One region of the Mycobacterium sp. 050128 genome, then DNA from elsewhere that is predicted to be linked to it. Evidence: predicted binding sites of a transcription regulator. Region 1 holds the regulator's gene; each other region holds the start of a gene.
What was found. Region 1 encodes LexA, which represses DNA repair genes until DNA is damaged. Its sites were predicted from a motif close to CGAACANNTGTTCG; they were not measured.
Positions count from the first base shown of each region.

Region 2: cofD (2-phospho-L-lactate transferase) is a predicted target of LexA. The motif match lies at 2,562-2,575, and genes of this name have one in related genera.
Region 3: SKC41_RS12985 (alpha-ketoglutarate-dependent dioxygenase AlkB) is a predicted target of LexA. The motif match lies at 6,632-6,645, and genes of this name have one in related genera.

Region 1 is NZ_JAZGLW010000004.1:252,742-263,381, reverse strand. Features, by position in the region: gene SKC41_RS24630 (trypsin-like serine peptidase) at 1-763, opposite strand, end outside; gene SKC41_RS24625 (proteasome assembly chaperone family protein) at 971-1,945, shown strand; gene SKC41_RS24620 (alpha/beta fold hydrolase) at 1,980-3,011, shown strand; gene SKC41_RS24615 (PhzF family phenazine biosynthesis protein) at 3,046-3,732, shown strand; gene SKC41_RS24610 (peroxynitrite isomerase) at 3,736-4,221, opposite strand; gene nrdR (transcriptional regulator NrdR) at 4,227-4,691, opposite strand; gene SKC41_RS24600 (LysM peptidoglycan-binding domain-containing protein) at 4,849-5,361, opposite strand; gene lexA (transcriptional repressor LexA) at 5,655-6,356, shown strand; gene SKC41_RS24590 (sunset domain-containing protein) at 6,376-8,820, opposite strand; gene SKC41_RS24585 (acyl-CoA dehydrogenase family protein) at 9,347-10,507, opposite strand.
Region 2 is NZ_JAZGLW010000001.1:248,216-258,855, forward strand. Features, by position in the region: gene SKC41_RS01250 (phosphomannomutase/phosphoglucomutase) at 1-954, opposite strand, end outside; gene SKC41_RS01255 (DUF3499 domain-containing protein) at 1,021-1,503, opposite strand; gene SKC41_RS01260 (metallopeptidase family protein) at 1,677-2,099, shown strand; gene SKC41_RS01265 (WhiB family transcriptional regulator) at 2,118-2,489, opposite strand; gene cofD (2-phospho-L-lactate transferase) at 2,781-3,782, shown strand; gene SKC41_RS01275 (coenzyme F420-0:L-glutamate ligase) at 3,779-5,140, shown strand; gene SKC41_RS01280 (class I SAM-dependent methyltransferase) at 5,151-6,740, shown strand; gene SKC41_RS01285 (NUDIX hydrolase) at 6,737-7,273, shown strand; gene SKC41_RS01290 (NDP-sugar synthase) at 7,290-8,369, opposite strand; gene SKC41_RS01295 (glycosyltransferase family 2 protein) at 8,371-9,267, opposite strand; gene rfbD (dTDP-4-dehydrorhamnose reductase) at 9,260-10,183, opposite strand; gene SKC41_RS01305 (LCP family protein) at 10,268-10,640, shown strand, end outside.
Region 3 is NZ_JAZGLW010000001.1:2,669,159-2,679,798, reverse strand. Features, by position in the region: gene SKC41_RS13015 (RNA polymerase sigma-70 factor) at 1-590, shown strand, start outside; gene SKC41_RS13010 (aminodeoxychorismate synthase component I) at 639-1,901, shown strand; gene rsmI (16S rRNA (cytidine(1402)-2'-O)-methyltransferase) at 1,898-2,737, opposite strand; gene SKC41_RS13000 (dolichyl-phosphate-mannose--protein mannosyltransferase) at 2,762-4,333, shown strand; gene SKC41_RS12995 (DUF559 domain-containing protein) at 4,438-5,286, shown strand; gene arcA (arginine deiminase) at 5,340-6,551, opposite strand; gene SKC41_RS12985 (alpha-ketoglutarate-dependent dioxygenase AlkB) at 6,660-7,277, shown strand; gene SKC41_RS12980 (DUF5642 family protein) at 7,274-7,936, opposite strand; gene SKC41_RS12975 (DUF5642 family protein) at 7,965-8,633, opposite strand; gene SKC41_RS12970 (GNAT family N-acetyltransferase) at 8,661-9,611, opposite strand; gene SKC41_RS12965 (WecB/TagA/CpsF family glycosyltransferase) at 9,780-10,547, shown strand; gene SKC41_RS12960 (D-glycero-alpha-D-manno-heptose-1,7-bisphosphate 7-phosphatase) at 10,534-10,640, opposite strand, start outside.

The DNA of each region.
Region 1 (10,640 bases):
GGGTCAGAAGCTGGGCGATGTGGTCGTCGAACGGCGCGGAGTAGGACACGTTCTCGGCGCATCCCCCGCGTTCGAGTCCACCGATCAGCCCGACAACGGTCGTGCCGCTGACCCAGGGTGCGCCGCTGGTGCCGCCGACGAGTCCCTGGCATACCAATGAGGGATATCCGCCGTCGGTGAGCGCCGTGCTGCCCTGACAGGCGATCGGCGAGCCGCCCACGCCGGATGGATAGCCCACCACGGTCACGCGGCTGCTGGGCGGCGGGGCGGTGCCCAGGGTCAGCGCCAAGCCGGCCCGCGCCTCCACCGAACCACCATGGTCGCTGTTGACCCGCGCAATCGCGTAGTCGGCGTGGGGGTCTTTGCTGGCAACCCAACGTGGATCCAGGTAGACGTTGTCGGCCGTCCAGAGATCAGGTGGCACCCCATCCCCGGACAAACCGGGCACGAAGGTGATCTGGGCAGCTCCGGCCAGGCAGTGCGCGGCGGTCAGCACCAGGTTGCCGGCCGCGGAATGCAGCACCGAGCCCGTGCACACGTGCTGAGTGCTGCCGTCCAAGAAGATTGCTCCCACTCGCCGGTCCGGATCCACCGGGGCGGCAACCGCACCCGGCTCGGGCTGGCTGAGACGCTGGACCGTCTTACTCGTTTTCGGTGCCTGAGTGGTAGTGGGCAGCGACACATGCAGCACCGGGCGCCCGCACGACGCCAACAACGTCGCCAGGCCGACCAGTGGGCATAGCAGCAACATCCGGACGCGCATCGAGTCCCATAATGCCCGACCAGAGGAGCGGAAGCGGAATTCCACGCTCGGCGCCGCGGTTGTAGATTTGCTGGACGACTTCGATCCGGGCGGAATTGTTCCATCCGGATTACGTTCAAGCGTCATCCCGTTTTCGAGTAATGGTGCCCGTCGATTCGGGAGACACTAGTTAAGGCACCCTGGAGAAACCCCCGGGAGGAGGCAACGATGTCTAACGAGCAGAACGACGACGATCTCTACTACCAGCCAGGGCAACCCGGCATGTATGAGCTGGAGTTCCCGGCGCCTCAGTTGGTGACATCGGACGGTCGCGGCCCCGTGCTGGTGCACGCTTTGGAGGGATTCTCGGACGCCGGCCACGCGATCCGGCTGGCCGCTACCCACCTGAAGGAGGCCCTGGACACCGAGCTGGTCGCGTCCTTCGCGATCGACGAACTGCTGGACTACCGCTCGCGCCGGCCGCTGATGACCTTCAAGACAGACCATTTCACCAACTACGACGACCCGGAGCTGAGCCTGTACGCACTGCGCGACAGCGTCGGGACGCCGTTTCTGCTGCTCGCCGGGATGGAACCGGATCTCAAATGGGAGCGGTTCATCACCGCGGTGCGTCTGCTGTCCGAACGGCTGGGTGTACGGCAGACCATCGGCCTGGGCACCGTCCCCATGGCGGTCCCGCACACCCGGCCCATCACGCTGACCGCGCACTCCAACAATCGCGACTTGATCACCGATTTCCAGCCGTGGATCTCCGAGATCCAGGTCCCGGGCAGTGCATCGAACCTGCTGGAATACCGGCTGGCACAGCACGGGCATGAGGTGGTCGGTTTCACGGTTCACGTTCCGCACTACCTGACGCAGACCGACTACCCCGCCGCCGCCCAAGCGCTGCTCGAGCAGGTCGCCAAGACCGGGTCGCTCGACCTCCCGCTGTCGGCACTGACCGAGGCAGCCGCCGAGATCCGGGGCAAGATCGACGAGCAGGTCGAGGCGAGCGCCGAGGTCGCTCAAGTGGTGGCCGCACTCGAGCGCCAGTACGATGCCTTCATCGACGCTCAGGAAAACAGGTCGTTACTAACGCGCGATGAGGACCTTCCTAGCGGCGACGAACTTGGTGCCGAGTTCGAGCGATTCCTAGCCCAGGAAGCGGAGAAGAAGCGCGACGACGACGGCCCCGCGTAATCACCCGACGGGACGCGACAACAAGGGTGGCGAGATGACTGAGCGGAAGCGTAAGAGCAACCTTCGCCCGGTGCGTGAAGTGACCACCCCCAGGCTCGAATACCGCACCATCCACGGGTACAAACGAGCGTTCCGCATCGCCGGCTCCGGTCCGGCGATTCTGTTGATTCACGGCATCGGTGACAACTCCACGACGTGGAATACGGTGCAGGCCAAGCTCGCTCAGCGCTTCACGGTGATCGCCCCCGACCTGCTGGGGCACGGCCAGTCCGACAAACCCCGCGCGGACTACTCGGTGGCCGGCTACGCCAACGGCATGCGCGACTTGCTGTCCGTGCTCGACATCGAACGCGTGACGATCGTCGGTCACTCCCTCGGTGGCGGGGTGGCGATGCAATTCGCTTACCAGTTCCCACATTTGGTCGAGCGGCTCATCCTGGTCGCAGCGGGTGGTGTCACCAAGGACGTCAACGTCGCCTTCCGGTTGGCCTCGCTGCCGATCGGGACGGAGGCACTGGCGCTGCTGCGGCTGCCCCTGGTATTACCGGCCGTCCAGGTGGCGGGGCGGCTCGCGGGCCTGGCGATCGGATCGACCGGCTTGGGCCGCGATCTCCCGAACGTGTTACGCATTCTGGACGACTTGCCGGAGCCGACGGCCTCATCGGCCTTCAGCCGGACACTGCGGGCCGTGGTGGACTGGCGGGGGCAGATCGTCACGTTCCTGGACCGATGTTATTTGACCGAGGCCATCCCCGTGCAGATCGTCTGGGGCACCAAGGATGTGGTGGTCCCCGTCCGCCATGCCTGGATGGCACACGCCGCGATGCCCGGCTCGCGCCTGGAGATCTTCCAGGGCTCCGGCCACTTTCCGTTCCACGAAGACCCGGCCCGTTTCATCGACGTCGTCCAGCGCTTCATCGACACCACCGCGCCCGCCGAATACGACCAAGCCGCGCTACGCCAGCTGCTGCGCACCGGCAGCGGCGAACGCACCGTCACCGGCCCGGCCGACACTCGCGTCGCTGTGCTCAACGCGATGGGTTCCGACGAGCGCAGCGCGACTTAGACAATTCGTTTGACCCGGCCCGTACAGTCGGGCCATGGGCATCGACGTGACGGTGTTGCGCGTCTTCACCGACCGCGACGGCAACTTCGGCAATCCGTTGGGCGTCGTCGACGCCAGTCAGGTCCCACCCGCCGATCGCCAGCAGCTGGCCACCCAATTGGGTTACAGCGAAACGGTATTCATCGATCTACCGGCTGCCGGAGCAACCACCGCGCATGCCACGATCTACACGCCACGCACCGAGATTCCGTTCGCCGGGCACCCGACCGTCGGCGCGTCGTGGTGGCTGCGCGCGAGCGGTATGCCGATCAACGCGCTTGCGGTGCCGGCCGGCATCGTGCAGGTGCACTACGAGGGCGACCTGGTGGGTGTGCGGGCCCGCCCGGAATGGGGCCCGGAGTTGCTCTTTCACGAATTCGAGTCCGTTGACCAGGTTCTCGCGGCCGACCCCAGCGAGTTTCCCGACGACACCGCCCATTACCTGTGGGCCTGGATCGATCAGTGCGCCGGGGCACTGCGTTCCCGGATGTTCGTCGCGAATCTCGGTGTGCCAGAAGACGAAGCGACCGGCTCGGCGGCCATGCGGATCACCGACCATCTCCGCCGCGACCTGAGCATCGTCCAGGGCCAGGGATCGATGCTGGAAACCGGGTGGAGCCCCGGGGGCTGGGCTCGCGTCGCCGGCCGCGTCGTCAACGATGGTATGACACAACTCGACTGAGATTCAGGGCTTGCGCTGCAGCTGCGCGGACAGATGATGCTGCAGGGGTTGCCCGACCGCACCCATCCGCACCGAGTAGGACAGCTGGTCGCCGTCGATCCGCAAGGTCCGACCAAGCGCGGAAACCTCTTTGGCGGTCGGGGTCAATCCGACCGACGTGGTGGCCAACTCGATTTCGATGACGCCGCCGATCACCCGGTAGGTCCCGACCTCGATTTCGGTCACGCCGCTGGGGTGGGCCAGCACCATCTCGACGTGACCGGGCTGCGGCACCCGAAGGTAGCCGGTCTCGGCATGCATCGGCTTGCCGTCGGCGGCACCTTTGGTCTTTTGCGCGTAGGCCAGAAACGGTTTGCCCACATGGGAAAACACGATTTCTTCGAGATACTCGAAGGGCTGGATCGTCGGGTATTCGCCCGAACCGCGGCCGGCCCAGGTGCCGAGCAGCGGCGCGAGCGCCTCGAGATCGGGATGCACGTCCGGAGACATCGGGGTCAGCTCGGTGTCGATACTTTGCGGTGCTTGCGAAGCGCGGCGATCTCGCGCTCGAAATCGTCGGCCGACGAAAAGGACCGGTATACCGAGGCGAAGCGCAGATAGGCCACCTCGTCCAGGTCACGCAATGGGCCGAGGATCGCCAGGCCGACTTCGTGACTGGGAATCTCCGGCGAGCCGGCGGCACGCACGGTGTCTTCGACCTGCTGGGCCAGCAGATTCAGCGCGTCCTCGTCCACCTGGCGGCCCTGGCAGGCGCGGCGGACGCCTTTGATGACCTTTTCGCGGCTGAACGGCTCGGTGACACCGCTGCGTTTCACGACGGCCAAGACCGCAGTCTCTACGGTGGTGAATCGTCGCCCGCACTCCGGGCAGGATCGGCGGCGCCGAATGGCTTGGCCTTCATCGGTTTCCCGGGAGTCGATCACCCGGGAGTCGGGATGGCGGCAGAACGGGCAATGCATGACCGCTCCTTCGCTGGGCCGGCGTCTCGGAAGAACACTCCGAGCGTACCCGTGCCCTCCCCCGGGCGGGCCAACGTTGCCACGACGCGTGCGCCGTCACCGACGGGAGAACCGAGGAGCCTTGGCGTAGAGCGGCTTTCGCGATACGCGGCTGCGGTCAGCCGACCGGCGCGATCAGGGTCTGGCCGGCGGCCAGCGCCGGAGAGCTCAGGTTGTTGAGTTCGCGGATGCGGTCGGCGACCTGGCGGGCCGGCGCTTCCGGCGCGACCCGGTGCGCCACATCCTGAAGGGATTCGCCCGGCTCGACCTGCACGACCGACAGCCGGTCCGGAACGGGAGCGGCCGCGGCGCCGGAGTCGCCGTTGGCGATCTGACCGAGATTGGCGACCAGTCCCAGCCAGAGCGTGATGACTCCGGCCATCAGGGCCAGACCCACCGTCGTCCCCAGCGTGACCGGGCGGCGACGATGCGGTGCTTGCGACATCGACACACCGGTACCGCGGTAGCGCATCGGCGCTCCGGCCGGCCGGGCCGGCACGGACCGGCGCCGCAGCACGCGCTCCTGCTCGTAGCGAGGCCGTGCGACGTCATAGCGAGGCCGTGCGACCAGCCCATCGGTGGGGCGCCGCATGTTGCTGATCCGCGGTGAGACTGTGTGCATGAGCGTCATGGTGCGTTCCTCCGGTCGTCTAAATCCTCGCTCGTGTGTTCGACACTATCGCTCGTGTGTTCGAAATACGAACATTTGAGCGAAGCGTGTCGCACGAGCAAAACGCTAGACCACGCCACCGACAACTTCTGCCGGTCGCCATTCCTGCCATGCAGCACAGGTACCCGGTCTACGCAAAAGTTACACACGTGTGATTCAGCCGTTCTAGGGCCTTTAGCCACCATGTGCATGCCATGACACGCCAGTCGAACACATGTTTGATTCCTCGGTGCGGGGAGACTACATTCAGTGCCATGAGCGACAGCAACGACACCTCGGCGACCGGTCCAAGCGGCCGCCTGCATTCCGTGGATTCATCGCTTACCCAGCGGCAACGCACCATCTTGAATGTCATCCGGGAGTCGGTGACCACCCGTGGCTACCCGCCGAGCATCAGGGAGATCGGCGACGCGGTCGGCCTGACGTCGACCTCTTCGGTGGCTCATCAACTGCGCACCCTCGAACGCAAGGGATTCCTGCGCCGGGACCCGAACCGCCCCCGGGCGGTCGACGTCCGCGGCGCCGACGATGTGGTCGCGGCCGCGCCCGCCACCGAGGTCGCCGGGTCCGACGCATTGCCGGAACCGACCTTCGTGCCCGTGCTCGGGCGCATCGCGGCCGGTGGACCGATCCTGGCCGAGCAAGCCGTCGAGGACGTCTTCCCGCTCCCCCGCGAGCTGGTCGGCGAGGGCACGCTGTTTTTACTCAAGGTGGTCGGCGACTCCATGGTCGATGCCGCGATCTGCGACGGCGACTGGGTGGTGATCCGGCAGCAGAACGTCGCCGACAACGGCGACATCGTCGCCGCCATGCTCGACGGCGAGGCCACCGTCAAGACGTTCAAGCGCGCGGGCGGTCAGGTCTGGCTGATGCCACACAACCCGGCGTTCGATCCCATTCCCGGCAATGACGCGACCGTGCTCGGCAAGGTCGTCACGGTGATCCGCAAGGTATAGCGCCGGGACGTCCGGCTTGTCAGTCGGCCTTCACGAACCCGTTGATCAGCGCGACTTCCTCGCTGGTGAACCAGATCTCGGCCAGGGTGTCGTGGTAGAGCTCGCTACCCGGCGTGTAGTACAGGCCGAATCGGGCACTCGCCTTGATCGGGTAGCCGTCGGGTATCTGATACGGGTCGTCCAACGGCAGATGGATCGTCGGGCGCCCGGCCGGACCTATTGCCCCGATCGCCGCGGCCGGCGCGAAGTCCTCTTCGTCGGCGTCCGCGGCTGCGTGGCGCCCGGCTCTCGGCGCGAGGCCGGACGCGGCCCCGAGCGCCGCCGCAAGGCTGGCTGCGGGCCCACCCGCAGCTGCCCCACCGGCAGCGGCAGCACCGGACGCGGCAGCACCGGAGGCGGCACCGCCGGCGCCGGCAAGATCCGGCGGCGTGTGCGGGACCGCGACGTCGGGATACGCGGTCGCCGGCTCTTCTGCGGGATAGGCAGCATCGGGATGCACTGCGCCCGGCGGGGTGTGCGGGACGGCGACGTCGGGATAGGCGGCCTCTTCCTCGTCGGCGCCCGGGTAGCCCGCCTCGGGGTAAGCGGCTTCCTCGTCGGCGAGTTCGGGATAGCCGGCCTCCGGATAGGCGCTTTCAAGCGGATAGGCGCCCTCCGGACCGGCCGCGTCCGCGTACTCGTCGTCCGCGACGTCCGGGTACGCGCTCTCCGGTACGTCGGGCCTATCCGGATAGCCGGCTTCCGGCAGCTCATCGCCGTAGCCGGCGTCGAACAGATCGTCGGCCGACACGACCGGGATGGAATCGGTGTCGACCGAGTCGGGATCCCGCTCGTCGACCGCTAACTCATCCCATTCCTCCTCGGTCAAGGGATGCGACGGCTCGTCATACCCACCGTCTTCGTCCATTTCGGCCGTTTCCGGTGAGTGCGGCCACCTGGCCAGCAGCGCGTGTTCGTCGTCGTCGCGGTGATCCGGTTCGTGCGGTTCGGTGAACGACATGTGCTCGCTGGATGCGTCGGTGTAGTCGGGACCCCAGCGCGGCTCGCCCGCGTCCTCGTAGCCGCCGACGTCGACGTCGCGCTCCAGGTCGTAGGGTGCGCTGTTGCGACCGGCGCGGTGCCGGCGCCACCGCAACGCCACGAACACCGCCAGCAGCACCAGAACCAGCAGCGGAACCAGCGCGAACAGGTACCACCAGCTCCAGCTGAACCAATTCTTGGCGTGCGCAGGCAGCGCCGAACCGCTCGGCTGGTTCTGCCCCGACACCTGTAGGCCCGACAACAGCGGAGCCAGGTTGGCCGGGTCCGTGGCGAAGGTGTTCTTCGCGCGGTTCCACGAGATCTTGCCGCCGGTGAACTTCTGCGAGATCACGTCGCCGTCGACGGTCTGATCACCGACCGGCGCGCCCAGCTTCCCGGTGGGACCACGCAACTTGTCCCAGGCGGCCTTCATGGCCCCGCGCACGACGAAGGCGCCGTGGTCGGAGGTCCAGAAGATGACGGGCTTGTCGGCCCCGGAGAAGGTGGCGATCCGGCTGTTGGGGCTGACGCCGCCGTCGGACTCGTTAGCGGTCGGGAAACCCAGGTCGCTACTGACCGGGCCACCGACCGACTCGTACTTCGCCAGGATGTCGCTTTCGAGGGCGCTCGCACCCGTAGCCGGGCTGAAGAACACCTTGCCGCCGGCGAAGTTCTGGACGATGCCGTCACCGCCGATGGGATTCGGACCGCCCTGCTTGGCGCCCAGCGGACCGTTGACTCCGCCGGCCGCGCGCCAGGCCATGTTGATGGCCGCGGTGGGATCGATCGCTACCTGCAAGCCCTTGAGCTGCTCGGCCAGATTCGCCGGCTCGGTGGTGAATTCCTTGGTTTTGCGGTTCCAGGAGATCTGGCCGCCGCTGAACTTCTGCGAGGACACTTCGCCGTCGTAGGTCTCATCCCCGACCGGGGCGCCGAGGACGCCGCCGGAGCTGCCGAGTTTGTCCCAGGCGGCGTTCAGGGCGCCGCGCACGACGAACGCGCCGTGATCGGGCGTCCAATAGATCACCGGCTTGTCGCTGGCCGAGAACGTCGCCACTCGACTGTCCGGGCCCGCCAGACCGGGCACCTCGTTGATGGTCGGAAAGCCCAGATCGCCACCGGCCGCACCGCCCAGCATGTCGTACTTTTCCAGGATCGGGCCGTAGATGAATTTCGCTCCGGTGGCCGTGGTGAAGAAGAATTTGCCGCCGTCAAAGTCGCACGCGAAGCCGTCGGCAACCGGGTAGACGTCGCCCTTGCGGGGGCCGAGCGGAGAGGTGTCGCCGCCGGCCTTGGTCCACTCGGCCATGATGGCGGCTTCGGCGTCACCGATCGGAGACGCTGAAACGGTAGGTGCCAACAGCACGATGGCCAACGCTGTGGTCGCCACGCTGACGAGCGCCCGACCAGCGAGCCTGCGCACGTGACCTCTCTTCCCGTTCACCAAGCCTCCCAGCCGACGGATATGCCCCTTTGTATGGCCATGCCCGTACCCTGCGGCCCCTGCGCGCGGTTGGTGCCCCAAACGCGGGTTACGAACCCCACCGAGTTCGTATTATCGCCGGGCTCGCATAACTTTGCTCCAGCGAACAAGAAATACGAAGGCAATTCGCGAATATTACGAAAACGGAGACCACTCCGATGTCGAAATGATGCAGGAAGACGATCGTGTCGCGACCGATCCTGCCTCAAGACACGCCGACGCCGGGTGATTACGCGCTCCGCGTAGCCAATGGACATGCGCCGACGGCACGCGAGGCGCCGGCTATCCACTCGAGCAAAGGAGCTATTCATGGGCATCGACTATTTTGCCGTAAAGCCAAGCAATGACAGCGTAAGCCGACTAGTTGTGCTTGGTTCGTGTCACCATCCGCACGGGTGCCGCGCGTCTGCCGACGATTCGTTGTTGCGTGACAGCAAGATTGGTCCACCGCCGCCGACGTTAGCCGATGTGCATCATGATCACGCGGCTAGACCCCGAGGCTGCGTCCGACGATCTCCTTCATGATCTCGGTTGTGCCGCCATAGATCGTCTGCACCCGGGCGTCGAGATAGGAACGAGCGACCGAGTATTCGCGCATGTAGCCATAGCCCCCGTGCAGCTGCAGACACCGGTCGATCAGATGCACCTGCTTTTCGGTGGAGTACCACTTGGCCATCGCGGCCTGCTCGGCCGTCAGCTTCTTGTCCAGATGCAGCCGCAGGAACTCGTCGACCATGATGCGCACCACGGTGGCCTCGGTCGCCAACTCGGCCAGCACGAAGCGGCTGTTCTGGAAACTGCCGATCGGCTTGCCAAAGGCCTTGCGCTCCTTGGTGTATTGCAGCGTCTGTTCGAGCACCTGCTCCATCGCCGCGGCGGCCATGACCGCGATGTTGATCCGCTCCTGCGGCAAGTTCTGCATCAAATAGATGAAGCCCTTGCCCTCCTCGCCGAGCAGGTTTTCGACGGGAACCTTGACGTCGGTGAACGACAACTCCGCCGTGTCCTGCGCGTCGAGACCGATCTTGTCCAGATGGCGGCCGCGCTCAAAGCCTTCCATGCCGCGTTCAACGACGAGCAGCGAAAAGCCTTGTGAGCCCTTGTCCGGATCAGTCTGGGCGACGACGATCACCAGGTCGGAGTTGATTCCGTTGGTGATGAACGTCTTTGCGCCGTTGAGCACGTAATGATCGCCCTGTTTGACCGCGCGGGTCTTGATGCCCTGCAGGTCGCTGCCGGTTCCCGGCTCGGTCATCGCGATCGCGGTGATGATTTCGCCGGTGCAGAACTTCGGCAACCAGCGTTGCTTCTGCTCTTCGTTGGTCAGCTCCAGCAAATACGGCGCGATGATGTCGTTGTGCAGTCCGAAGCCAATTCCGCTGTATCGCCCCGCGGTCGTTTCCTCGGTGATGATCGTGTTGTACCGGAAGTCGGGGTTACCGCCGCCGCCGTACTCTTCAGGCACCGCCATGCCCAGGAATCCCTGCTTGCCGGCCTCGAGCCAGACACCGCGGTCGACGATCTTCGCCTTCTCCCACTCGTCGTGGTACGGCGCCACATGGCGCTCGAGAAAGGCCCGGTAGGACTCGCGAAACAAATTGTGCTCGGGTTCAAACAGTGTGCGCTGGTACTTGATTGCGCTGCCCATGGATAACCTCCGGCTGGCGGGAACTCTGCCGCCCAACATATACCAACCAGACGGTTGGTCGGCAGTCGGCCACGGGTACCCGGGGTGCCGCGACGACGACACCGCTGCGGCGACGGCGCCCCGACGCCTATCC
Region 2 (10,640 bases), on a different contig from region 1:
CAGCGCCTTGATATAGGAGTGTCCGACCCGCGAGCGCAACGGAGTACCGCCGCGCTCGGCGACCAGCTCGGGCACCGCCCGCGACGTGATCAGATTGTGGATGACGGTGGCGCCGATTTCCCGGCCGATCTCGCGCGCGGCAACCAGGCTCGTCACCGTCGACGGAGAAACCGGCATCCCGCGCTCGTCGATCACGAAGCACCGGTCGGCGTCGCCGTCGAAGGCCAATCCGATGTCGGCGCCGGTTTCGCGGACGTAGAACTGCAGATCCAGCAGGTTAGCCGCGTCCAGCGGGTTGGCCTCGTGATTCGGAAACGACCCGTCGAGCTCGAAATACAACGGCAACAACGTGATCGAGTCGATCGGGCCGAGCACCGACGGTGCGGTATGACCGGCCATGCCGTTGCCGGCGTCGACCGCCACCCGCAGCGGCCGTAAGCCGGACGTCGCCACCAGGGACCGCAGGAACTCGCCGTAGTCGGAGAGCACATCGCGGTCGGTGCTGGTCCCCGGCTTCCCGTCGTAGTCGGCGACTCCGGCGATCACGTGTTCGGAGATCACTTTCAGCCCGGTCTCCGCACCGACCGGTTTCGCGCCGGCCCGGCAGAGCTTGATGCCGTTGTAAGCGGCGGGGTTGTGGCTGGCGGTGAATATCGCGCCGGGGCAATCGAGTGACCCCGAGGCGAAATACAGCTGGTCGGTGGAGGCCAACCCGATCCGCACCACGTCCAGGCCCTGGTTGGTCACCCCGGCCGCGAAGGCAGCGGCGAGCGACGGCGAGCTATCGCGCATGTCGTGTCCGATCACCACGCGTTGCGCGCCCTCGCCGCGCATCAACGCGGCGAACGCTGCCCCGACATCGGCGACCAGCGACTCGTCGATCTCTTCGCCGACCAGCCCACGGATGTCATAAGCCTTGATGACACGGTGGACAGTCGCGGCGGGCCGAGACATGCGGGCCTCCTTGACGCCATGGATTGATTTGCCTCTTGGCGTCAGCCTATCGGCCCGAGCGGTCCCCTAGTCGGACGGATCGGGCAACACCCGCAGATGCCCGCGACGGCGACCGGACCGTTTATCCGGCGGCGCGAACAGATGGCTGCTCGGCGCGGTGGCCTGGGCTCCGGTGTGGTGCAGATGCGGTTCGGCGGAGACATTTCCCGCTCGCGCGGGGAAGCCGTTCAACGGCATGCCGGTGCCGCCGGCGTGCGGCAAGGACGCCGCTGCCGCACCGCCTTCGCGCACGGCGTCGGCAAGCGCGACCAAGTCGTCTTCATCGGGATTCGTGGGCTCCGAATTCAGGGGGCCGGCATGGCGCACGAGATCCCAGCCGCGGGGGGCCGTGATGCGGCCGGCGTGGCCGACGCACAGGTCCCACGAATGCGGTTCGCGCGCGGTCGCGAGCGGGCCTACCACTGCCGTCGAGTCCGAATAGACGAACGTCAAGGTCGCCACGGCGTAATGCGGGCACCCTGGCCGGCAGCAGCGACGGGGAACGTTCACGTCGGAAAGGCTATCGTGGACAAACGCCACCGAAGCGCCGGACACGCGCATCCGTTCGTGCCACGATGTCCAACCGTTACCATCGGCGCGTGGGTGATTCGCGCAGTTTCCCGCGCAACGGACGGCCGTCGGGCCGAACGCCTGGGCACCGGGCAACTCGGCGCGGGCGCGATATGCGCGGTCCTTTGCTGCCGCCGACGGTGCCGGGGTGGCGCAGCCGGGCCGAGCGATTCGACATGGCGGTGCTCGAGGCCTACGAACCCATCGAGCGGCGCTGGCAATCACGAGTGTCGGAACTCGACGTGGCGGTCGACGAAATTCCGCGCATCGCCGCCAAGGACCCGGACAGCGTGCAGTGGCCGCCCGAGGTCGTCGCCGATGGACCGATCGCGCTGGCCCGCTTGATCCCCGCCGGGGTCGACGTCCGAGGAAATTCGACGCGGGCGCGAATTGTCTTGTTCCGCAAGCCCATCGAACGACGCGCTAAAGACACCGTCGAACTGGGCGACTTACTGCACGAGATCCTGGTGGCGCAGGTGGCCATCTACCTCGACGTCGAACCGACTGTCATCGACCCGACGATCGACGACGAATAACCCAAGCGGGTTCAGCGGTCAGATGATGCCGCGCTTGAGGCGGCGGCGCTCACGCTCGGAGAGGCCACCCCAGATGCCGAAGCGCTCGTCATGGGCCAGCGCGTACTCCAGGCATTCATGACGTACCTCGCAACCCAGGCAGATCTTCTTGGCTTCGCGAGTCGATCCGCCCTTCTCCGGGAAGAAGGCCTCCGGGTCGGTCTGCGCGCACAGCGCGCGGTCCTGCCATTGGTCCGGAGTGAGTTCGGGTTCCGGCAACGGCTCGGGCTCGAATGCGATTGGCGCATCAGGGACCACGGTCAAGTATGGCCGTGCAATCGGCGCCGGCGCGGAGCTGATCGTGGCGCGCTCAGTGCTTGGCATGACGCCCCGTAGGTGCTCGTAAGACATGCGTCGTACGCCTCCTCAGCTTGGTCTTTGAGAGAGTGGTTGTGTCCCGCTGTTCTGATGTAACAGACAATTCGAACAAGTGATCGAATCTCGGTCTGCGACACCGGAACCGGCCGGCCAACCGGGAAATGACACTGATGTGATTAGACACGGGTTGATCTGCCGGGTCAAGCGTTTCGGCGTATTTCCATACCATCTCGTGATCAATTTCCGGCGTTTCTGTTATTTCGGCCCTTCGGCGTGTCCATCACAAACGCTCGCCAAAGTCCCCGGCCGGTACTGTCGTCCGGTGTGAAGGTCACCGTTCTGGTCGGTGGGGTCGGCGGCGCCCGGTTCCTACTGGGTGTTCAACAATTACTCGGGCTGGGTCAGTTCGCAACCGGGGGAGAAACTTCCGACCACGAGCTGACCGCCGTCGTCAACATCGGCGACGATGCCTGGATCCACGGGGTTCGGGTTTGTCCGGATTTGGACACCTGCATGTATACCTTAGGTGGAGGCGTAGACCCGGAGCGCGGTTGGGGCCATCGCGACGAAACCTGGCACGCCAAAGAGGAATTGGCGCACTACGGCATGCAGCCAGACTGGTTTCAACTCGGCGACCGCGATTTGGGGACGCACCTGGTGCGCACCCAGATGCTCAACGCCGGCTACCCGCTCTCGCAGATCACCACGGCGTTGTGCGACCGCTGGCAACCCGGCGCACAGTTGGTGCCCGCCAGCGACGACCGTTGTGAAACCCATGTGGTGATCACCGATCCGGCCGACGACAGTCGGCGCGCGATCCACTTCCAGGAGTGGTGGGTGCGCTACCGGGCCAACGTGCCAACCCACAGCTTCGCGTTCGTCGGCGCTGAAACGGCCAGTGCCACAACTGATGCGGTCGACGCGATCGGCAACGCCGATATCATCATGCTGGCGCCGTCCAATCCGGTGGTGAGCGTCGGCGCGATCCTGGCCGTGCCGGGGATCCGCGGCGCACTGCGGGCGGCTCGCGCACCGATCGTCGGCTACTCCCCGATCATCGGTGGAAAACCGTTGCGCGGCATGGCTGATGCCTGCCTCGAGGTGATCGGGGTCGAGTCCACCGCCGAAGCGGTCGGCCGATATTACGGCGCGCGCACTGCCACCGGGATATTGGACTGCTGGCTGGTGCACGACGGCGACTTGGAAACCTTCAAAGAAGAAATCGACGGCGTCGCGGTGCGCGCGGTGCCGCTGTTGATGAGCGATCCGAAGGCGACGGCAGAAATGGTTCGGGCCGGACTGGACATTGCGGGCGTGGCGCCGTGACCGATACCCCGAGGGAGCACGGCTCCGCCGCGACGATCGAGATCCTGCCCGTCACCGGACTTCCCGAGTTCCGCCCCGGCGACGATCTCGGCGCGGCAGTCGCCGCTGCCGCCCCGTGGCTGCGCGACAGCGATGTCGTCGTGGTCACCAGCAAGGTGGTGTCCAAGTGCGAGGGCCGGCTGGTGGCCGCTCCCGAGGACCCCGAGGAGCGCGACGAGCTCCGGCGCAGACTGGTCGATGACGAGGCGGTGCGGGTGCTGGCCCGCAAGGGCCGCACGCTGATCACCGAGAACCGGCTCGGGCTGGTGCAGGCCGCCGCCGGCGTCGACGGATCCAACGTCGGCCGAAGCGAACTCGCGCTGCTGCCGCTGGACCCCGACGGCAGTGCCGCGGCCCTGCGCGCCGCGCTGCGTGAGAAGCTCGGCGTCGACGTCGCGGTGGTTATCACCGACACCATGGGCCGGGCCTGGCGCAACGGTCAAATCGACGCCGCGATCGGCGCGGCGGGATTGGCTGTGCTGCATGGCTATTCGGGTGCGTTCGACGAGCACGGCAACGAGTTGGTGGTCACCGAGATCGCGGTGGCCGACGAAGTGGCCGCCGCTGCGGATCTGGTCAAGGGCAAGCTGACCGCAATGCCGGTGGCCGTGGTGCGCGGGCTGACCGTCGTCGACGACGGCACCACTGCGCGGCAGCTGCTGCGGCCCGGACCCGAAGATCTGTTCTGGCTCGGCACCGCCGAAGCCCTCGAGATGGGCCGCCGCGAGGCCCAGCTGCTGCGCCGGTCGGTGCGCCGGTTCAGCGCCGAGCCGGTGCCACCGGAGCTGATCGAGGCGGCCGTCGCCGAGGCGCTCACCGCGCCCGCCCCGCACCACACCCGCCCGGTGCGGTTCGTCTGGCTGCGTACCACGGCCACCCGGACCCGGCTGCTCGATCGGATGAAGGACAAGTGGCGCACCGACCTGGCCGGCGACGGAAAGCCGGACGACGCGATCGATCGGCGAGTGGCGCGCGGCCAGATCCTCTACGAGGCACCCGAGGTCATCATCCCGATGCTGGTGCCCGAGGGCGCCCACACCTATTCCGATGCTGAGCGCACCGATGCCGAGCACACCATGTTCACCGTCGCGGTCGGCGCGGCCGTGCAGGCATTGCTGGTCGCGCTGGCCGTTCGGGGAGTGGGCAGCTGCTGGATCGGCTCGACGATCTTTGCCGCCGATTTGGTCCGCGCCGAGCTGGAGCTGCCGGCCGACTGGGAACCGTTGGGCGGCATCGCGATCGGCTACGCCTCCGAAGAGGCAGGGCCCGGAGGGTTGCGCGGACCCGTGAATCCCGGAGATCTGCTGATCCGCAAGTGATACTGACCGGGTGAAAACGTTCGCGGGCAAGGCGGCCGCATCGGCCGACAAGGTTCGCGGCGGCTACTACACGCCGGCGTCGGTGGCACGATTTCTGGCCCGCTGGGTGCGCGAGGCCGGACCCCGGATCCTGGAACCCTCGTGCGGCGACGGCCGGATCCTGCGCGAGCTGGCCGCGCTCAGTGCGCAAGTACGGGGCGTGGAACTCGTGCCACAAGAGGCGCTCAAGGCACAGCGATTCGCTCCGGTCGACGTCGCGAATCTGTTCAGCTGGGTCGCCGAAATCGAGGCGGCCGGCTGGGACGCGGTGGCGGGCAATCCGCCCTACATCCGCTTCGGCAATTGGGCGTCCGAGCAACGGGAGCCGGCGCTGGAGCTGATGCGACGGGAGGGGCTGCGCCCCAGCAGGCTGACCAATGCCTGGGTCCCTTTCGTCGTCGCGAGCACGGTAATGGTGCGCGACGGCGGGCGGGTGGGTTTGGTATTGCCCGCCGAATTGCTGCAAGTCAGTTATGCCGCACAATTGCGCGAATTTCTGCTCGCGCGCTACCGCGAAATCACTCTGGTCACATTTGCCCGCCTGGTTTTCGACGGCATCCTGCAGGAAGTCGTGTTGTTCTGCGGGGTGGCCGGTGCGGGGCCCGCGCGAATTCGGACGATCAATCTCGCCGATGCCGACGCGCTCGCGCACGCGGACCTCGACGGCGAAGCCGCACCCGCGCTACTGCACGAGAAGGAGAAGTGGACCAAGTATTTCTTGGACCCCGCCGCGATCCGGCTGCTGCGCACGCTCAACCAGTCCGCCACGATGACGCGGCTCGGGGCCGTCGCCGACGTCGACGTCGGCATCGTGACCGGCCGCAACAGCTTCTTCACCTTCACCGACGCACAAGCCCACGAGCTGGGCTTGCGACCGCATTGCGTCCCGCTCGTCTCGCGCAGCAGCCAGCTGTGCGGTCTGGTCTACGACACCGATTGCCGGGCAAGCGATATCGCGGCCGGGCAGCGGACCTGGCTGCTCGACGCCCCGCAGGAGCCCGCCGATCCCGCGCTGACCAGCCACATCGATGCCGGTGAGGCCGCCGGGGTTCACCTCGGCTATAAGTGCTCGATCCGCGTGCCGTGGTGGAGAACCCCGTCGCTGTGGGTTCCCGATCTGTTCCTGCTGCGCCAGATTCACCTGGCGCCGCGGCTGACCGTCAACGCCGCCGCGGCGACCAGCACCGACACCGTGCATCGGGTGCGGCTGGTGGGACCCGCCGAAAGCCGGGCGGACCCGAAGGCGTTCGCGGCGGTGTTCCACAACAGCGCGACATTCGCTTTCGCCGAGATCATGGGCCGTAGTTATGGTGGTGGCATCTTGGAACTGGAGCCGACCGAAGCCGAGCAGCTGCCCATTCCCGCCCCGGCCCTGGCCGGCGCCGAACTGGCCGCAGATGTGGATCTCCTGCTGAAGGCCAACGAAATCGAGAAGGCACTCGACGCCGTCGACCGTCACGTCCTGATCGACGGGCTCGGCTGGTCACCCGATGTCGTCGCGCAGTGCCGAGCGGCATGGCACACGCTGCGCGACCGCCGGGCCAGACGCGGCGCCCGATGAGCATCCGCGATTCGGCCATCTCGGTGCTCGCCGACTGGCGGGCACCCGACCCGACGCAGGAGTCGCTGCGGCACGCCGTGCTGGCCTTCGTGCACGCTCGCCCCGACGCCTGCCGCCGCGAGTGCGAAGCCGGCCACGTCACGGCGTCGGCGATCGTGCTCGACGACACCGGCACCCGGGTGCTGCTGACCCTGCATCCCCGGCTAGGCCGCTGGGTCCAGCTCGGTGGCCACTGCGACGATGACGACGCCGACATCGTGACCGCGGCGCTGCGCGAAGCCGTCGAGGAATCCGGCGTGCCCGACCTGCGCATCGCACCGGAGCTGGCCGCGATTCACGTCCACCCGGTCACCTGCTCGCTGGGTATCCCGACCCGGCATCTGGACCTGCAATTCGTCGCGCACGCACCGTCGGGTGCCCAGATCGCGATCAGCGAGGAATCCGACGACTTGCGGTGGTGGCCGGCCGACGCGCTGCCACCCGGCACGGATTACGCGCTCGCACACCTGGTTTCGCGCGCACTGGCGTTGTAGCGCCGACGATGCAAGCTCAGACGTCGCTGGAGTAGCGGATCCCGCCGTCGGGAATCGAGACACCGGGCCAGACCCGGGCGCCGCGCAACAGCTCGCAGCGCGCACCGATGTCGGCGCCGTCGCCGATCACCCCGTCGCGGATCAGCGCGCGCGGACCGATGCGCGCCCCGAAGCCGACGATCGAGCGCTCGACCACGCTGCCCGCCTCGATCTTGACGCCGTCGAAGATCACCGCGCCGTCCAGCCGCACCCCGGGACCGATCTCGGCGCCGCGCCCGACGACGGTGCCACCGATCAGCACCGCACCGGGCGACACCGCCGCGCCTTCGTGCACCAGCTTCTCGCCGTGATGACCATGCAGGGCGGGAGACGTGACGATGCCGCGCACCAGGTCCGACGAACCGCGGACGAAATCGTCCGGGGTGCCCATGTCTCGCCAGTAGGTGGCGTCGACGTAGCCGCAGATCTTCACGTCGGGGTCCGACAACAACGCTGGGAACACCTCGCGCTCGACCGACACCGGCCGCCCGCGCGGAATCCGGTCGATGATCTTGCGCTCGAAGACGTAGGTGCCGGCGTTGATCTGATCGGTCGGGGGATCCTCGGTCTTCTCCAGAAAGGCCAAGACGCGGTTGTTCTCGTCGGTCGGCACGCAACCGAAGGCACGCGGATCACCCACCCGCACCAGGTGCAGCGTCACGTCGGCCTGGTTGGCCCGGTGCGACTCCACCAGCTGGCCGAGATCGGCGCCGGACAGCACGTCGCCGTTGAAGATCAGCGCGGTGTCGTGGCGCAACTTGTCCGCGATGTTGGCGATGCCGCCGCCGGTCCCCAGCGGCTCGGATTCGGTGACGTAGTCGATCTCCAGACCCAGCGCAGACCCGTCACCGAACTCCGCTTCGAACACCCCGGCCTTGTACGAGGTGCTCAGGATGACGTGCTCGACGCCCGCCGCGGCGACGCGCGACAACATGTGGGTGAGAAACGGCACCCCGGCCGTCGGCAGCATCGGCTTGGGCGCCGACAACGTCAGCGGCCGCAGGCGAGTGCCCTTGCCGCCGACCAGAATCACCGCATCCACTCCGGCAATCGCCAACTCAGTGTCGCCCTTCTGCCGACTTCTCCGAACGCTGCCGGCGCGAGCTGCGGACCATCAGAGCCGAGCGCAACGCCAACGAGGCCCGCAACACCCAGCGCAGCGGAGCCAGCCACCAACCGGTATGCCGATCTGCCAGAAAGATATAGGTGCTGCGGTGGTGGGCGGCGAGGTGGCTGGCCGGATCGTCCCCGGTGGAATGGCCCTTGTGGTGCAGCACTTCGGCCGACGGCACGTAGACGTTGAGCCAGCCGGCCTTGCCGAGCCGGTCGCCGAGGTCGACGTCCTCCATATACATGAAGTAGCGCTCGTCGAATCCGCCGATCTGACCGTAGGCCGATCGGCGCAGCAGTAGACACGATCCCGAGAGCCAGCCCACCGGCCGTTCGCTGGGCTCGAGCCGCTCCTGGCGGTAGGCCGCCGACCAGGGATTGCGCTTCCAGAACGGCCCGATCACCGCGTGCATGCCGCCGCGGATCAGGCTGGGCAGGTGGCGCGCCGACGGATACACCGAGCCGTCGGGGTCGTGGATCAGCGGGCCCAGCGCGCCGGCCTGCGGCCAGCGGGTTGCCGCTTCCAGCAGCGCGTCGATGCTGTTCGGGCCCCACTGCACGTCCGGGTTGGCCACCAGCACCCAGTCGTCGATCTCCCCGCGCTCGGACAGGTGCTCGATCGCGCGGTTGACCGCGGTGCCGTAGCCGAGATTGCCCCCGGTGCTGAACAGCCGCACGTTCGGATAGCGCTCCACCGCCGCCTGGGGCGCGCCATCGGTGGAACCGTTGTCGGCCATCAGAACGCTGACCGGACGCTCGGTGGCCAGCGACAGCGAAGCCAGAAAACGTTCGAGGTGGTGGCCCGGCGAATAGGTCACCGTCACGACCGGCAGGACGTCAGTCACGCGTAGAGATTATCGGTCGTTCGGCTGGAGCCGGCCCCCCCGAGGCGGCGGGCGCGGCCAGCGCCGCGACAAGCGCAGGGCGCCAGGGCCGCAGCGGCGTCATGCCCGCCGCCGCCGACTCCCGGCTCGACAACGCGGAGTAGGTCGGACGGGGCGCGGGACGGGGAAATTCGGCGGTGCTCACCGGGTGCACCCGCTCGGGGTCGGCGCCACACTCCTCGAACACCGCGCGGGCCAGGCCGAATCGCGAGACGGCGCCCTCGTTGGCGGCGTGCAGGATCGGCCCGGGCACGCGGTCGTCGGCGATCTGCAGCAGTGCGTCGGCCACGTCGCCGACGTAGGTGGGCGAGCCGACCTGGTCGTCGACGACCTTAACCGGGCCTTGGGCATCACCGCCGGCCGCGAGCTTGCGCATGATCGCGACGAAGTCTTTGCCGGTGCCGCCGGTGTAGACCCAGGCGGTGCGGACCACGGTGCACTGGGCCTCCGGCAGCGCCGCCAGCACGGCGACTTCGCCGGCGCGCTTGCTGCATGCGTATACGCCGCGCGGCGTGGTCTCGTCGCTGGGTTCGAACGGATGGGGATCGGCGTAATCACCGGCAAAAACGAAGTCGGTCGAGACGTGGATCAGCCGGGCGCCGACCCGCGCGCAGGCCCGCGCGATGTGCGCCGGCGCGGCCTCATTGACCGCGTACGCCCGCGCTTGGTCGCTCTCGGCGCCGTCGACATCGGTGTAGGCGGCGCAATTGATAACGACGTCGCCGCTCGTCACGATCGCCTCCGCGGCGGCCGGGTCGGTGATGTCCCACTGCGCGGACGTCAGCGCCAGGACGTTGCGTCCCTGCTCAGTGCCGTGGGCCGCCAAACGCCCGCCCAGCTGTCCACCGGCTCCGGTGACGACGATCCTGCCCGACATGGTTCGAGTCTGGCATGTCCGGGAAAGCTCGGGCCACGCCGCTGCTGGCTACCCGAGAAGCGGGTGTGTCGCAAGTAACCTAGTGTGATGCTTGTGCAGCGTGTGGTTCGTGTTGTTGCCACGGTGCTAGCCGTCGCCGTCGTTCTCGGCACCGGCGTGGCGTGGAACAACGTCCGGGCATTCGAAGACGGCATCTTCCACATGTCGGCCCCGTCGCTGGGCAAGGGCGGCGACGACGGCGCGATCGACATCCTGCTGGTCGGCCTGGATAGCCGCACCGACGCGCACGGCAACCCGTTGACCCCCGAGGAGCTGGCGACGCTGAAGGCCGGTGACGAGGAAGCCACCAACACCGACACCATCATCCTGGTCCGGATACCGAACAACGGGAAGTCGGCCACCGCGATCTCGATACCGCGCGACTCCTATGTGATGGCGCCCGGTCTGGGCAAGACGA
Region 3 (10,640 bases), on a different contig from region 1:
TGGCGGAATCGGTTTCGATGGCCATGCTGGTGCTGCTGGAAACGCTGAGCCCGGACGAGCGAGCGGTGTTCGTGCTGCGCGAGGTGTTCGGTTTCGACTACGGCGAGATAGCCGACGCGGTGGGCAAACCGGCGCCCACGGTCCGCCAGGTCGCACACCGGGCCCGCGAGCACGTGCGGGCGCGGCGCAAGCGCTTCGATTGTGACCCGCACCGCAACGCCGAGATCACCGCGCAGTTCCTGGCCACCGCGGCCAGCGGCGACGTGGAAGGGCTGATGGCGATGCTGGCGCCGGACGCCACCTGGATGGCCGACAGCGGCGGCAAGGTGTCCGCGGCCCGGCGGCCCGTCGTCGGGGCCGACCGGGTGGCCCGCGCCGTCGCGGGGCTGATGCGCAAGGCCGCGGCGGTGCTGCGCGCGGAAATGGTGACCTGCAACAGCGCCCCGGCGGTGCTGCTGTACCTCGGCGACCACCTCGAGGGCGTGATCACGGTGGAGATCGCCGATGCCTTGATCACCAACTTCTACGTGATGCGCAACCCGGACAAGCTGGCCGCAGTGGCGACCGCGCGCGACATCAGCCGCGGCTGAGCCGCGGAGCTCTGGGCGCGAAAATTCACCTTCTGTCAAGCTAGGACGGTGCGGATTGACCGGCTGCCCAACCTCGGCGAGGCACCCGGTGTGCTGCGCGCGATCGGGGATGCCGCCCGCCGGCTCGGGTTGCCCCCACCCGCGGCACTGACCGGCGAGTGGTTCGGCGCGCTGGCGGTGATCGCGCCGAGCCTGGCGGTTCAGCCGGTGGATCCGGCGGGCGCCTTTGCCGTCCCGATGAGTTCGCAGACCCACGAGTCGCCCGCGGTGGGCGGTGGCTGGGTCGGCTACCTGTCCTATCCGGACGCCGGCGCCGACGGGCGGCCGCATCGCATCCCCGAGGCCGCCGGCGGCTGGACCGACTGCGTGTTGCGCCGCGACCGCGAGGGCCGGTGGTGGTACGAGAGCCTGTCCGGGGCGCCGATGCCGCAGTGGCTGACCGCCGCGCTGGCCGCGACCCCGGGGCCGGCGCGTGAATGCCGGATCGACTGGGGCGTAGCCGACCGCGAGGCGCACCGCGGCGCGGTGCTGGCGTGCCTGGAGGCGATTCGGGCGGGCGAGGTCTACCAGGCGTGCGTGTGCACCCGGTTTACCGGGACGGTCACCGGGTCCTCGCTGGACTTCTTCGTCGACGGCGTCGCGCGCACGTCGCCGGCCCGCGCGGCCTACGTCGCCGGCCCCTGCGGTGCGGTGGCGTCGCTGTCGCCGGAACTGTTCCTGCGCCGGCACGGTAACGCCGTGATGTCGAGCCCGATCAAGGGCACCCTGCCGCTGGACGCCTGGCCGTCGGCGCTGCGCGCCTCGCCCAAAGAGGTGGCCGAGAACATCATGATCGTGGACCTGGTTCGCAACGACCTGGGCCGGGTGGCAATCACCGGCTCGGTCAAAGTGCCCGAGCTGCTGGTCGTGCGGCGCGCGCCGGGCGTGTGGCACCTGGTGTCGACGGTGTCGGCGCAGGTGCCTGCCGAGCTGCCCACGTCGGTACTGCTGGATGCCGCCTTCCCGCCCGCCTCGGTCACCGGCACCCCCAAACATCGTGCCCGCCAACTGATTTCGCAGTGGGAATCGCATCGTCGCGGGATATATTGCGGCACAGTCGGTTTGGCATCGCCGATCGCCGGATGTGAGCTCAACGTCGCGATCCGCACCGTGGAGTTCGACGCCGCCGGCACCGCGGTGCTGGGCGTCGGCGGCGGGATCACCGCCGATTCCAAGCCCGACGCCGAATGGCAGGAATGCCTGCACAAGGCCGCACCCGTCGTCGGGCTGACGTGCACCCCGGCGACGGGAGCCGCGGCCGGCGTGGGCTAGTCCTCGCGACGCGAGCGCAGCACCTCGTCGTACAGCTGTCGCGAGCGCACGCCCGGGTGCGCCGCGGCCACCTCGTTGCAGGCGTCCTTGACGCGAACACCCCCCGCGACGAGGGTTTCCACCCGGGCCAGCAGCGACGCCACGTCGGCGGGCGGCGTCGCGCCACCGAGCACGACGGTGATCTCGCCGAGCACGCCGTTACCCGCCCAGGCCGCCAGCTCCTCGAGCGATCCGCGCACCACTTCCTCGTGCACCTTGGTCAGCTCCCGGCAGACCGCCGCGGGACGCGCACCGCCGAGCTGCTCGACGGCATCGCTCAGACACGCCGCCAGCCGGCGCGGCGACTCGAAGAACACGCAGGTGCGCCGCTCGTCGGCCAGCGAGGCCAGCCACGTTTTGCGCGCCCCGCTCTTGCGCGGCGCGAAGCCCTCGAAGCAGAACTTTTCCGACGGCAGACCGGACAGGGCCAGCGCGGTCGTCACCGCGGACGGCCCGGGCAAGCATGTCACCGCGACGCCGGCGTCGACACACGCTGCGACCATCCGGTAGCCGGGGTCGCTGATCAGCGGCATTCCGGCGTCGCTGACCACCAGCACCGTCGCACCGGCCTTGATCTCGTCGACCAGCGCCGGCACCCGGGCGGCCTCGACTTGATCGAACATGCTGACCACCTTGCCGGTGATACCAACGCCGAGCGCCTTGGCCAGCGTTCGCACCCGCCGGGTGTCCTCGGCCGCCACCACATCGGCCTCGCCGAGCGCCTTGATCAGCCGCGGCGAGGCATCCGACGGCTGACCCAGCGGGGTCGCACCGAGCAACAGGCGACCGTGGGACATGACGGACAGCCTACGATCGAGCTGATGACCGCCCCGCCCAGCAATGCCACGTTGAACGTGGCGGCCGCCGTCCAGGAGCGCTCCGTGCCCGTCGTCAGCCCGGGGCCGTTGATCCCGGTTGCGGATTTCGGGCCGGTCGACACCATCCGCGGGTGGGTGGTCACCGGCATCATCACCCTGCTGGCGACCATCACCCGATTCGTCAACCTGGGCTCGCCGACCGATGCCGGCACCCCGATCTTCGACGAGAAGCACTACGCGCCGCAGGCCTGGCAGGCGCTGCACAACCACGGCGTGGAGGACAACCCCGGGTTCGGCCTGGTGGTCCACCCGCCGGTCGGCAAACAACTGATCGCGATTGGCGAGGCGATCTTCGGCTACAACGGGGTGGGCTGGCGGTTCACCGGCGCGTTGCTGGGCGTCGTGATGGTGCTGCTGGTGATGCGTATCGTGCGCAGGATCAGCCGCTCGACGCTGGTGGGCGCGATCGCCGGGGTGCTGTGCATCTGCGACGGCGTCAGCTTCGTCGCCTCCCGCACCGCACTGCTCGACGGCATCCTCGTCTTCTTCGTGGTCGCCGCGTTCGGCGCGCTGATCGTCGACCGCGATGAGGTGCGACGGCGCATGCACGTCGCGCTGCTGGAAGGCCGCAACACCGCAACCGAGTGGGGCCCGCGCCTCGGTGTGCGCTGGTGGCGGTTCCTGGCCGGCGTCATGCTCGGATTGGCTTGCGGGACAAAGTGGTCCGGCCTCTACTTCGTGGTGTTCTTCGGTTTGATGTCGCTGGCGTTCGACGTGGCCGCACGTCGGCAGTATCAGGTGAACCGGCCCTGGCTGGGAATGCTGCGGCGCGACCTCGTCCCCACCGGATACGCGCTGGGGCTGATCCCGATCGCGGTGTACCTGGCCAGCTACGCGCCGTGGTTCGCGTCCGAGACCGCGATCGACCGGCACGAGGTGGGCCAGACGATCGGCCCGCACAGCGCCTTCCCGTTCCCCGACGCCCTTCGCTCGCTGTGGCACTACAGCGCGAAGGCGCTGGAATTCCATGCGGGCCTGACGAATTCGGCGGGCAACTACCACCCGTGGGAATCCAAGCCGTGGAGCTGGCCGATGTCGTTGCGGCCGGTGCTGTACGCGATCGATCAGCAGAACGTCGGCGGCTGCGGCGCGCAGTCGTGCGTGAAGGCGGAGATGCTGGTCGGCACGCCCGCGATGTGGTGGCTGGCGGTGCCGGTGCTGCTCTATGCCCTTTGGCGAGCGGTTATCCGGCGCGACTGGCGTTACGCCGTCGTCCTGGTCGGCTACTGCGCCGGGTGGCTGCCGTGGTTCGCCGACATCGACCGGCAGATGTACTTCTTCTACGCGGCGACGATGGCGCCGTTCCTGGCGATGGGCATCGCGCTGATCTGCGGTGACATTCTCTACCGCCCTCTTAGCCAGAGCTCGGAACGCCGGACGCTGGGCCTCATCGTGGTGTCCGGCTACGTCGCCTTGGTGGTGACCAACTTCGCCTGGCTGTTCCCGGTGCTCACCGGCATGCCCATCTCGCAACAGACCTGGGACATGGAGATCTGGCTGCCCAGCTGGCGCTGATGGCTTTCTGCGTCGAGATTGCCGCTATGGCTGTGATTTCGCGTCATCCACAACCCTGGCGGCAATCTCGCTGAGATGTCGGTCGATGGCCGCATCATCAGCACGTGGTGGGGGTCTTTCTCGGAAGCGAAGCAATAGCGCGCGGCAAGCTGACTCGCGGTCAATTGCGTTGGAACTACCGGCAAATCCATCGCGATGTGTACCTTGCGAAGGAGGCCCGGAGGTCTCTGTGGCACAACATCCACGCGGCCTGGTTGTGGTCAGGCCGTTCGGGAATCATCACCGGTCGCGCGGCCGCCGCACTCCACGGAGCCAAATGGGTCGACGATTTCGCACCTGTCGAAATCCTGGGGCCGTTCAACCATCCACCGCCGGGGATCATCGTTCGCCGCGAGCGGATCGAGTCCGACGAAATCGTAGAAGTGAACGGCCTCCGTGTGACCGGTGTCGCGCGGACGGCTTTCGATCTGGCGCGACATCTGCCACGCGGCGTTGCAGTCGCCAATCTCGACGCGTTGTCAGCTGCGACCGGTGTCATCGCGTCGGACGCAGCGGCGTTGATCGCCCGCTACGTGGGTGCAAGGGGTGTGCGCAGGTGCAGAGAGGCTCTCTCCCTGATGGACGGCGGGGCGCAATCGCCCAAAGAAAGCTGGTTGCGGCTCGTCCTCATCGACGCTGGACTACCGACGCCCGCCACACAGCTCAGAGTCTCCGATGGGCGTCTCATCGCATACCTCGACATGGGTTGGGAAAAGCCGATGGTGGCCCTCGAATACGACGGTGACCAACATCGCAGCGATCGACGCCAGTACGTCAAAGACATCCGCCGCGCCGAGATGGTGCAACGCGCCGGTTGGCACGTGATCAGGGTGGTCAACGAAGACCGGCCGAAGGCCGTCGTTGACCGGGCGCGTGACGCGCTCGCGCGCCGAGCCGCGTCGAGATTGCCGTGACGGCTGTGATTTCGCACCGACCGCGACCATGGTCGCAATCTCGACGCGAAAACTCAGAGCGCGTCGCGGGCGACCGGGCAGGACATGCACCGCGGACCGCCGCGGCCGGTGCCCAATTCTGAGCCCGCGATCGTCAGCACCTCGATTCCGGCGTCCCGCAGCCGGGTGTTGGTCTGCACGTTGCGCTCGTAGGCGACGACGACGCCGGGCGCCAGCGCCAGCGTGTTGTTGCCGTCGTCCCACTGCTCGCGTTCGGCGACGACGGGGTCCAGGCCGGTGTCGATCACGCGCAGCTTGTCGATGCCCATCGCCCTGGCCGCCGCTTCCAGAAATGGCGTCTCGTCACCGATGTTCACGCCATCCGGGGACGGCTGGATCGTGAACGCCGACAGCTTGTCGATGACGTTGGCGTACATGACCACGGTCTCGGTGTCGACCATCGTGCACACCGTGTCCAAGTGCATCTGCGCGCGCTGCTGCGCGATCGGCACGGCCAGCACGGTGTGCGCCAGGTCGTCGTCAAAGAGACTGCGCGCCAATGCTTCCGCGCCGGCCGGGGTAGTCCGCTCCCCCACCCCGACCGCGACCACGCCCGGGGACAGCAACAGCACGTCGCCGCCCTCTACGGGTGCGGATCGCGATTCGTAAGCCTTGCGCACCCCGGTAAACCGCGGGTGATGGGCGTAGATCAGGTCGGTCAACGACGTCTCGCGGATCCGGGCCCGCAGCGCCAGCGACGGGATCACCACCCGCGCGCCGATCCAGATCGACGAGTCCCGAGTGAACACCAGGTTCGGCAAGGGATCGATCACGAAATCCGCGCCGTGATGCATGCGAAGTACCAGCGACACGTCGCTTCGGGTATCCGGCGGCAGCTCGTTGAACGTCATACCGGCCATCAGGATGTGCGCCAGCCTGGCGGGGTCCAGTCCACGCAGGTAGGCCGAAAGCTCTTGCGCCAGCGGCGCTCCCAGTCGGCGCGCATCCACGGCGGCGGCAACGCCTTGCATCCGGGCGGCGCCGCTGTGGTTGAGCGCCTCGGTCAAAAGGTCGGACAGCAGCAGCACTTCCACCCCGCGCGACCGCAGCAGCTCGGCGAACTGATCGTGTTCGTCCTGCGCACGGTCGACCCACGGCAATCCATCGAACAGGAGCTGGTCGTTGTTGCGCGGATTGAGTCGCCGCAGCTCCGCGCCGGGACGATGCAGGATCGCCACCCGCAGCGCGCCTACCTCGGAATTCGTGCTGAGCTCAATATCACCCACAGCTAAACCGTAGCCGCGCGAAACAGGGCCGTCGCGTCACACCCGGGGCCGCGCTGGTAGCCCGGCGAGTCCCGGGCAGTCGAACGGATGTGCGATAGACTGTGCGGCGTGCGGACCCAGATATCAGGGGTACAGGGCTCGCTGTTCGAGCAGACCCAACGACGACACCTCGGCGACGGCGCCTTCATCGAGATCCGCGCCGGCTGGCTCAGCGACGACCCGTCCGGTTCTCAAGACCTGCTCGACGCGCTGCTGAACACCGTCGCGTGGCGGGCCGAACGCCGCCAGATGTACGACCGGGTGGTCGACGTGCCGCGACTGGTGAGCTTTCACGACCTGACCGTCGAAGACCCGCCCCACCCGCTGCTGGCGCGGCTGCGCCGCCGGCTCAACGACATCTACGCGGGCGAACTCGGCGAGCCCTTCACCACGATCGGACTGTGCTACTACCGCGACGGCGCCGACAGCGTCGCCTGGCACGGCGACACGATCGGTCGCAGCAGCAGCGAGGACACCATGGTGGCGATCATCAGTCTCGGCGCCACCCGGACATTCGCGATGCGCCCGCGCGGGGGCGGGCCGTCGCTGCGGCTGCCGCAGGCGCATGGGGACCTGCTGGTGATGGGCGGATCCTGCCAGCGCACCTGGGAGCACGCCGTTCCGAAGACCGCGCTGCCCAAGGGCCCGCGCATCAGCATCCAATTCCGGCCGCGCGACGTGCGCTAGGACGTGCGGATCGCGGCGACCGCTTTGACGAGCAGGTCGCGGGCGCGCTGCGTGTCGACCTTGGCGACGGGCTGGTCGGGCAAGACGAGCGGGTTGGCGATCACGATCACCTGGTAGTCGCCGAATTGCGCGGAGTAGTCGTAGAGCTCGCCGGTGCGGGGACCACTGGCGATCAGCGCCTGCAGGACGCGGTGCACGCCGAACGTATGCGTCCCGTCGATGTTCGGCGCGTCGATGACCTCGAGGCCGCCGCGCACGCCAGTCCCGGAGAACGCGACCTTGGTGCAGTCCTTACCCGGATCGTTGACCGGCAGCGGTTTGGAGGTTTCCACCGCGATCACGACATAGCGGTTCCCGCTACCCTCGGCGGATACCGCGGCCATGTTGCCCTGAACGTCCGGGGGCATGTCGGGTCCCGCCGCCAACTTCGCGCAGTTGGCGGGGTCGAACTTCAGCCCCTCGGGCAGCTTGCGGGCCGACAGTAGCTTGGGATCGATCGCCCGTTCCGAGATGTCGGTGACCTTGAACTCGGGCCCGAAGTCCGACTTCACACCGACGATCTTGGCGATGTCGGCGATGTCGGCGTTGGTCGGGGTGGCCTTCGATGAGCAACCGGCGAGCACGCACACCGCTGCGATCGCGCATACCAGTTTGGACACCGTGGCTAATCTACCCAAAGCCGGGCGTTCAGCCCCGCAACGTGGACACCGTTTTGACGAGCAGATCGGCGGCGAATTGCGGCGGCAACGCCGGCAGCGCCGACCCCGGATCGGTGGTCACCGTGGTGAAGGCGTAGTAGCCGCCCAGGTAGGCAATGAATGTGTATGCCCGCGAATCGATTTCGGTGCCCGACTCGACAGCGGATTTGATGTCGACGATCATGCCGAGGGTTTGCGCGTCGTCGATGCGCGGAGGGTCGGTGAGCTGGACGCTGGCGGTGGTGTGCTCGGCGGTCATGGCCCACTGGCCGCAGGCCTCGACGACGCCGCGGTCCAGGTCAATGTCTGGCAAAGTCACCACAGCCACGTTGATGATGCCGCCCGGACCCGAGGCGGACAGGCCCTGCGCGGATTGGTCGCGCCCCTTGCCGGGATCGGCGAGTACGGCGCATGACGCGGGCTTGGACGTCGCGTCCGGGTCAAGGCCCCAGATCACCCGCGGCGAGGCGCCGCTCGGAATGCCGGGCGTGGCCTCGTAATTGGGCGGCAGGTCACGAACGACTCGCTTGACGTTGGCGGGGTTGACGGTGGTGGAGTGCGCCGACGGCGTGGGCGTGACCGAGGGCCGGTGTGCCGGCGCGTGGCCGCATGCGGCCACCAACACCGTGAGCACCGCACCAAACCAGAACGGCCGCATGCGAAGTTGATATCACGAGACGCCGGATCAGCCGAGCGCCTCGATCACCTGTCGGGCAACGCGTTTGATTTCGTCGGCCAATCCACGCTTGATGCCCAGGTCGCGCCGGCGCGGCACGTCGATGACGGTGGTGATGACCCCGACGTCTTCGCGTTGCCAGATCGCGCCGTAGCGGTCCATGATCGTGCGCATCGGCAGATTGTCGGAAAGCATTCGCGCGGAGAACCTTTCGACTCCGTCAACCTCGGCGGCGATCGACAGCGCGCCGATCAGGAAGCTCCCGATCCCCCGGCCCTGGTAGGCGTCAGCGACGGTGAACGCGATCTCGGCGACCGTCGGATCCTTTTCGTCGCGGACGAAGCGCGCGTCGGCCACCGGGTCGTCGCCGTCGGTCACCACCCACACGAAATGGTCGACGTAGTCGACCTCGGACAGGTAGTGCATCAGCGCCGGCGAGGGCAGCCGGGCCGTCATGAACCGCCGATACAGCGTTTCGCTGGAGAACTGAATATGGCCGTGCACGGTGCGCACGTCGTCGCCCGGCAGCACCGGGCGCAGCAGCAGGTGGGTACCGTCGCGCATCCGTATCGGCAGGGGTGTGATGAAAGCGGCCAGCCGCTGGCGCACCATCCGCAGCAGCCGGGGCATGATGCCCGGGATGTGCACCAGCCGGGTGAACGCATCGTTGTCGCCGATCCAGCCGGTCAGCGGTTCGAGCGTGGTGACGGTCGCGATCCGGGGGCTGTCGCGCAGCAGGGCGATCTCGCCGATGATCGCGCCGGCGGAAGTCTCGCCGATCGCCACCGCGCCGTCGGCCCCGACGTGTCTGATCTCGGCGGCGCCCGAGGAGATCAGCAGAAACGACACGGCCTGCTCGCCCTGCTGCATCAGGACCTGTCCGGCCGCGGCGCGCAGCGGCTGCAGGGTGGCCGCCAACGGCTCCAAGTCTTCGATGGCGCATCCCTCGAAGATGTCCATCGCGGCGAGTTCTTCCGCCCGCGCACCGATCAGTTCGGCCACGGCGGCCCATCTTGCGGTCCGATTCGCTCAGGTTATGGCGTCGGCGGGCGGTGCAGCAACAACCGGACGAACCGATGTCGGGAGTTCGATGGAAGTTCGGCGCCAATCCGGTGAGAATCACGAGTCATGCAGCCAGCCAGGATCCGGGTGGGCGATCTTTGGTTCGACTCCCTCACCCTGCGTGACGCCGTCGACGTCGTGCGCAAGGCCTGGGCCGACGGCCGGGGCGGCTCGATCATCCCGGTGAACGTCGACGTGGCCGTCGCGGCCAGCCGCGACGGCGCACTCGCCGAGCTGATCGCGCGCGGATCCCTGGTCGTCGCCGACGGGATGCCGTTGGTGTGGGCGGCGCGGCTGCGGGGTGAGCCGCTGCCGGAGCGGGTGGCCGGTTCGTCGTTGATCCATCCGCTGAGTGCGGCCGCGGCCGCCGACGGCAAGTCGATCTATTTCTTCGGCGGCGCCGAGGGCATTCCGGAGCAGGCGGCCGCCGCGCTCGCCGCGCAATTTCCCAACCTGCGCGTCGCCGGCGCCCAGTCGCCGGCGTTCGGCTTCGACAAGACGGAGGACGGCACGCGGCAAGCGGTCGCGGCGGTGGTCGCCGCCAAACCCGATCTGGTCTTCGTCGGGTTGGGTTTCCCGCGGCAGGAACGCCTGATCGAACGGCTACGCGAAGAGCTGCCCGACGTATGGTGCCTGGCCTGCGGCGGCGGCATCGGCATGACGGCCGGCGCAGTCCGCCGGGCGTCCCCGCTACTGCAGCGACTCGGATTCGAATGGGTGCACCGGCTGATGCTCGAACCGCGCCGGCTGGCTCGCCGATACCTGCGCGACGATCTGCCGTTCGCGCTCGCGCTGGTGATCCGGTCGATCGTCGCCCGGTTCAGGCGAGGATGAGCCGCACGGCCGCGGCGAGGTCGTCGACGACGAAGTCGGCGTCCTCGCCGCCGCCGGCGCGCAGCAGGACGGTCGTCGCGCCGGCCGCTCGGC